One region of the Kitasatospora sp. NPDC001261 genome, then DNA from elsewhere that is predicted to be linked to it. Evidence: riboswitches for the same ligand, from Rfam matches in the RefSeq annotation. Region 1 holds a riboswitch; each other region holds the start of a gene.
The links. A riboswitch is a leader RNA that binds a small molecule or an ion and turns the genes downstream of it on or off. The one in region 1 is predicted to bind S-adenosylmethionine.
Positions count from the first base shown of each region.

Region 1 (2,180 bases):
AGAGAGGCCCTAATGGCGGGCGGCGTACTCGGGGAGGGTGTGGATCGGGGGGCGTTCGAGGGCGGTCACCGGGTGGGTGTGGGCGGTGAAGGCGCGGGTTTCCGGGTCGCGGGTGAACTGGGTGAGGTGGGGGTGGACGAGGTCGGCGGAGGCCTTGAGGCGGTGGGTGCGGTCGAGGCGTTCCAGGGCGGTCCGGTAGATGGTGGCGGCCATCCGGCCGAGGGCCTGGCCGTCCTGGTGGCGGTGGTGCCGGACGCCGACGTCCACCTGGGCGAGGGCGTCCAGGCCGGCCAGCTCCAGGGCGTCGACCAGCAGGCCGAGTTCGACGCCGTAGCCGGTGGGGAAGGGCAGCCGTTCGAGCAGTGAGCGGCGGGCCGCGTACTCGCCGCCGAGCGGCTGGACGAAACCGGCGAGTTCCGGCCAGTGGAGGTTGAGCAGGGGGCGGGCGACGAGTTCGGTGACCCGCCCGCCGCCGGCGGGCAGGACGGCGCCCTCCGACTCCAGCGGGCGGTCGTACATGGCCTTGACCAGCTGGATGGACTCGTCGGTGAGCAGCGGGCCGACGATGCCGGAGACGAAGGCCGGGTCGAACTCGCGCAGGTCGGCGTCGACGAAGCAGACGATGTCGCCGTGGGTGACCAGCAGCGAGCGCCAGAGCACCTCGCCCTTGCCGGGGACGGCGGGCAGCCGGGGCAGGACGGCGTCGCGGTGCTCGACCCGGGCGCCGGCCTCGGCGGCGACGGCGGCGGTGGCGTCGGTGGAGCCGGAGTCGACGACGACGAGTTCGTCGACGAGCGGGAGGCGTTCCATCAGCTCGCGGCGGATGGTGCGGACGATGTCGCCGACGGTGGCCTCCTCGTCCAGGGCGGGGAGGACCACGCTGACCGTGCGGCCGGTGCGCTCCTTGGCGTCGAGCAGGGTGCGGACCGGCCGGTCGGCCGCGCTCCAGGAGCGGCGGCGCAGCCAGGACGCCGCCTGCGGGAGGAGCGCGGGAGTCGGTTCGGCGGGCACGGAGATCTCCTCGGCGAGGTCGGTGGGACGGGTCATCTCGCTTGGCGGACGGTCCCGTTCAGGTTTGACGCCTTCGGATACAGTCTTCGTACAGCGGTCGGACCTTTGCACGCCGGGGTCTCCGTTGAGCACCACCACAATTTCACAAGCTCATCCAGAGGGACTGAGGGAACGGCCCGTTGACGTCCCGGCAACCTTCTCGCGCGGCTGTCTGTCGACAGGCCCCGGCGGGACAGGTGCCAATTCCGTCCCGTGTCGCGACCGCGCCACGGGGAAGATGAGGAGAGAGGCCTCGCCATCATGGCTATCGACACTGCCGCACCCGTTTCCGTCGACCTCGGCCCGGCCGCCGCGCTGTCCTGTCGCGAGTGCGGCACCCGCTTCCCGCTCGGCCCCAGCTTCGCGTGCCTGGAGTGCTTCGGCCCGCTGGAGATCGCCTACGAGTTCGGCAGCGAGGGCGCCGAGGAGCTGCGCAAGCGGATCGAGGCCGGTCCGGCCTCCATCTGGCGGTACGCGCCGCTGCTGCCGGTGCCGGCCGACGTGGCGTCCAAGCCGAACCTGAACCCGGGGTGGACCCCGCTGGTGAAGGCGGACAACCTGGGCCGGGAGCTCGGTTTCACCGCCCAGCTGCACGTCAAGGACGACTCCGGGAACCCGACGCACTCGTTCAAGGACCGGGTGGTCGCGTGCGCGATCGAGGCGGCCCGGGCGTTCGGCTACACCACGCTGTCCTGCTCCTCCACCGGCAACCTGGCCGGCGCGGTGGGTGCGGCGGCGGCCCGGGCCGGGTTCCGGTCCTGCGTGTTCATCCCGCACGACCTGGAGCAGGGCAAGGTCGTCATGGCCGGGGTGTACGGCGGCGAGCTGGTCGGCATCGAGGGCAACTACGACGACGTGAACCGCTTCTGCTCGGAGCTGATCGGCGACCCGGCCGGCGAGGGCTGGGGCTTCGTCAACGTGAACCTGCGGCCGTACTACGGCGAGGGCTCCAAGACGCTGGCGTACGAGATCTGCGAGCAGCTCGGCTGGCGGCTGCCGGAGCAGATCGTGATCCCGATCGCCTCGGGCTCGCAGCTGACGAAGATCGACAAGGGGCTCCAGGAGCTGATCAGGCTCGGCCTGGTCGAGGACCGGCCGTACAAGGTCTTCGGCGCCCAGGCGGAGGGCTG
Region 1 is NZ_JBIAXP010000023.1:167,586-169,765, reverse strand. Features, by position in the region: gene ACFY4B_RS29030 (glucosyl-3-phosphoglycerate synthase) at 10-1,047, opposite strand; SAM riboswitch class I at 1,159-1,295, shown strand; gene thrC (threonine synthase) at 1,312-2,180, shown strand, end outside.

Region 2 (2,180 bases), on a different contig from region 1:
CGCCGGCCCCGCTCGACCTGCACGGTGGCGACGCAGCGCCCGCCCTCGTTGCGGTAGTTCCACGCCGCACCCTCCGTGACCAGCTCCCGGACGGCGGTCAGGAAGCGGTCGACGTGCTCGTCCGGCGTCCCGGCGCCGAAGCTCACCCGGATCGCGTTCAGGCTGCGCTCGCCCGGCAGCGACGGCTCGGGCGCACCACACTCGGACGGTGCCTCGTCCTCGTCGCCCAGCAGCGTGCGCACCAGCGGGTGGGCGCAGAACAGGCCGTCGCGCACCCCGATGCCGTACTCGGCGGACAGCGCGGCGGAGAAGTGCGAGCTGTTCCAGTCCCGGACGACGAAGGACAGCACGCCCACCCGGGCGGAGCCCTCGCCGAACAGGTTCAGCACCTTGACCTGCGGGATCTCGGCCAGCCCTGCCGTCAGCCGGGCGATCAGCTGCTGCTCGCGGGCCTCCAGCCCGTCGAAGCCGGCCTCGGTCAGCGCCCGGCAGGCCGAGGCGATCGCGTAGGCGCCGATGACGTTCGGCGAGCCGGCCTCGTGCCGGGCCGGGCCGGTGTGCCACTGCACGGCCACCGAGCCGTCGGCCTCCCGGGCCACCGTCCGGGTCGCCCCGCCGCCGGCCAGGTACGGCTCGGCCGCGTCCAGCCAGTCCGCCCGGCCGGCCAGCACCCCGGCGCCGAACGGCGCGTAGATCTTGTGGCCGGAGAAGGCGATCCAGTCGACGTCCAGCTCGCGCACCGAGACCCGGTGGTGCGGCGCCAGCTGGGCGGCGTCCAGCACCACCCGGGCGCCGTGCCGGTGCGCGGTCGCGGTCAGCTCGGCGACCGGCCACAGCTCGCCGGTCACGTTGGAGGCGCCGGTGACGCAGAGCAGCTTGGGGCCCTCGGGCGCCTCGGCGAGCGCGGCGTCCAGCGCGGCCACCGCCTCGGCCCGCGAGCGCGGCGCCCGCAGGTAGGTGACGTCCAGTCCGGCGTGCGCCCAGGGCAGCAGCGAGGCGTGGTGCTCGGTCTCGAAGGCGAACACCCGGGTGCCGGCCGGGACGGCGGAGGCCAGCAGGTTGAGCGAGTCGGTGGTGGCCCGGGTGAAGACCACCTGGTCTCCCTCGCGCAGGTCGAGGAACTCGCCGACGGTGCGGCGGCTCTGCTCGAACAGGTCGGTGGACAGCTGGGAGAGGTACCCGGCCCCGCGGTGGACGCTGCCGTAGTACGGCGCGTAGGCGGCGACGTCGTCCCACACCCGCTGGAGCGCCGGCGAGCTCGCCGCGTAGTCGAGCGCCGCGTAGCCGACCTTCTCACCGCTGGCGAGCGGGACCTGGACGTCGGCGCCGAGGACGGCGAGCGGGGTGCGGATTTCGGTGGCCAGAGACATGGGGATGCACTCCTTCTGGGGCAAGGGACCCCGGGAGTGCTAGTCGTCGGGCGTCCGCGCTTGTCGCACGGACGGCTTGCCGTGACGACCCGGTCCTCACCCAGGGCACCCCGCCACGGACGGAGGGTTGCCGGACAGCCAGCTGGGGCTTGGCGCTGTCACTCATGACCTGGCGAAGACTCTAGGCCTGGTCCACCGGGTGGTCAAACGGGCATCCAGCATCCGGACAGCACGGGAGCCCGCACCGGCGTACCGGCACGGGCTCCCCAACTGCCGCCTCAGGCCCGGCTGGTGGCCTCCGACCAGCGCCGCAGCAGGTCCTGCGCGGCACCGGAGTCGATCGCCTTCGCGGCCCGCTCCATGCCGGCCGCCAACTGCTCGGTGAGCGGCGCGTCGCCCAGCTCCAGCGCGACCAGCGCCGCCGCCGTGTTCAGCAGGACGGCGTCCCGCACCGGCCCGTGCTCGCCGGCCAGCAGCCGCCGCGCGACCTCGGCGTTGTACGAGGCGTCCGCCCCGCGCAGCGCCTCGATGCCGACCAGCTCGATGCCCACGTCCCGCGGGTCGAAGGTGGACTCGGTGACGACCCCGTCGCGCACCAGCCAGACCTGCGAGGTGGTGGTGATGGTCAGCTCGTCCAGCCCGTCGTCGCCGCGGAAGACCAGCGCGGTGGCGCCCCGCCGGGCCAGCACCCCGGCGATCAGCCCGGACAGCCGGGTGTCGAAGCAGCCGATGGCGTGCGCGGTGACCTTGGCCGGGTTGGTCAGCGGACCGAGGATGTTGAAGGCGGTCGGCACCCCGAGGTCGCGCCGC
Region 2 is NZ_JBIAXP010000001.1:173,408-175,587, forward strand. Features, by position in the region: gene ACFY4B_RS00810 (aminotransferase class V-fold PLP-dependent enzyme) at 1-1,370, opposite strand, end outside; SAM riboswitch class IV at 1,422-1,540, opposite strand; gene trpD (anthranilate phosphoribosyltransferase) at 1,649-2,180, opposite strand, start outside.
Region 2: it holds a riboswitch for S-adenosylmethionine, as region 1 does, so the genes downstream of both, ACFY4B_RS00810 (aminotransferase class V-fold PLP-dependent enzyme) here and thrC (threonine synthase) in region 1, are expected to answer to the same signal.

Region 3 (2,180 bases), on a different contig from region 1:
TCGCGACCGCCGCGCTCCCCGGCGACCTCGCCACCGTCCCGGTCCGCCCCTACCTGGCCGCCGACGACCACGTCGAATGCCTGATCGCCCTCGCCGAGGAAGGGCTCGGGCGCACCTTCCTCGCGGGCGACGTGATCGACGTGGCCCGGCTCGCCGGGCAGCCCTTCGAGCCCGTCGAGACCGCCGCGGTGGTCGCCGCCTACCGGCTCGCCCCGGAGGCCGCCGCCCTCCTCGACCTCGCCGCCGAGCACGTGCCGCTCGGCGCCCTGCGGGACGTCCGCACCGTCCTGGAGGCCGAGGTCGCCCCCGAACTCCGCCGCCGGACCTCTGCCGGCACCCCGCCGTGCCACGGCACCTCGCCGCGCCACGGCACGCTGCTGCGCCGCACCGTCATCCGGCACCAGTGGGACGAGGCGCTGCTGCTCCCGGCCGGCGACGCCACCCTGCTGCTCACCCCGGTCGCCGACTACCTGCTCGGCCCCGAGGGCACCCGGCCCACGGACCGCGAGCGCACCGCCGCCCTCGCCGCCCTCCACGCCTGGGACGCGACCCTCCCCGGCAGCCCGGACGGGGCCCCGTGCACCGGCCTGTCGGGGCCGCGCCACCGCTGAGCCGGCCCCGCGGGGCGTGGTCGAGGGCGGGGGGACTTGCCGACCCGCCCCGGATGTCTTGTATCGTTCCTGGCGAATCATCCAGAGGGGTGGAGGGACCGGCCCTACGAAGCCCCGGCAACTCCCCGTTCGACCCGGCGTCCGAAGTACGCGCCGTGTTGGCGGGGGCAGTGCCAACTCCGGCCTGTCGCCACTGTGGCGCGGGAAAGATGAGGAGACACGGTGCTCTCTGTGCTGTCCTTCGCCCGGGCGCTTCCCGCCCCGGTCCTTTCGCGTACCCGTCTCGTGCCCGGCGCAGGCAATCGGCCGACTTCTCCGGCCTGTCCTCGCTGACCACACCCCCCGGCTCCCCGCCAGGAGCCGCCGTGAGCAGCGCGGACCCGCTGCTCCCGGGCCTTGAGACTGGAGTACCCATCCCATGGAGAACACGAGCGGCGTCGGCGTGCTCGACAAGGTCACCTCGATCCTCGGCACCCTGGAGGCCGGGCCCGCCACCCTGGGCGGCCTCGTCGCCGCCACCGGCATGGCGCGGCCCACCGCCCACCGGCTGGCCGTCGCACTCGAACACCACCGCCTGGTCAGCCGGGACGTCCAGGGCCGGTTCATGCTCGGCCCCCGCCTCGGCGAGCTCTCGGCGGCCGCCGGCGAGGACCGGCTGCTGGCCGCGGCCGGCTCGGTCCTCGCCCAGCTCCGGGACGCCACCGGCGAGAGCGCCCAGCTCTACCGGCGGCAGGGCGAGGTCCGGATCTGCGTGGCCGCCGCCGAGCGGCTCACCGGCCTGCGCGACACCGTTCCGGTGGGGGTCACCCTCCCCATGAAGGTCGGCTCCGCCGCCCAGATCCTGCTCGCCTGGGAGGAGCCCGAGCGCCTCCACCGCGGCCTGCAGGGGGCCCGCTTCACCGCCACCGCGCTGAGCGGCGTGCGGCGCCGCGGCTGGGCCCAGTCGGTCGGCGAGCGCGAGGTCGGGGTCGCCTCCGTGGCCGCGCCCGTCCGCGGCCAGTCCAACCGGGTGGTGGCCGCCGTCACGGTCTCCGGGCCGATCGAACGGCTCAGCCGCCACCCCGGTGCCCAGCTCTCCCAGGCCGTCGTCGAGGCGGCCCACCGGCTCACCGAGGCCCTGCGCCAGCCCTGACGGGGGCTCCGAGGCTCTCGGATTCCGAGGTTCCGGGGTTCCCTGGTCACGGGTTCCGAACCTCGGGTTCCGAACCTCGGGTTCCGAGACTCCGGGCTCCGGGGCGCACCTCCGCGCGCCCCGGGGCCCGGTTCCGGCCCGTACCGGTCCCGGGTCCGGCTTGGCTCGGGCCCGGCTCAGGCCTGGTTCCGACCGGCTCAGGCCCGGTGCGGCAGGCCGGTGAGGCTGGGGCGGGGGATCCGGCTGATCACCGCGCCGATCAGTGTGCCGATCGACACCCCGAAGACCGCCGAGACGGCCGCCAGCAGCGACTGCGCCCCGTTGCCGACCTCGATCTGCGCGGTGTTCAGCAGACCGAAGGAGCCCGGCACGACGATCCAGAACGCCGGGAGGTAGAGCACCTGCCAGAGCGGACCGCCCGGCAGCCAGTGCACCAG
Region 3 is NZ_JBIAXP010000022.1:29,721-31,900, reverse strand. Features, by position in the region: gene ACFY4B_RS27805 (hypothetical protein) at 1-611, shown strand, start outside; SAM riboswitch class I at 686-827, shown strand; gene ACFY4B_RS27800 (IclR family transcriptional regulator) at 1,030-1,743, shown strand; gene ACFY4B_RS27795 (threonine/serine exporter family protein) at 1,941-2,180, opposite strand, start outside.
Region 3: it holds a riboswitch for S-adenosylmethionine, as region 1 does, so the genes downstream of both, ACFY4B_RS27800 (IclR family transcriptional regulator) here and thrC (threonine synthase) in region 1, are expected to answer to the same signal.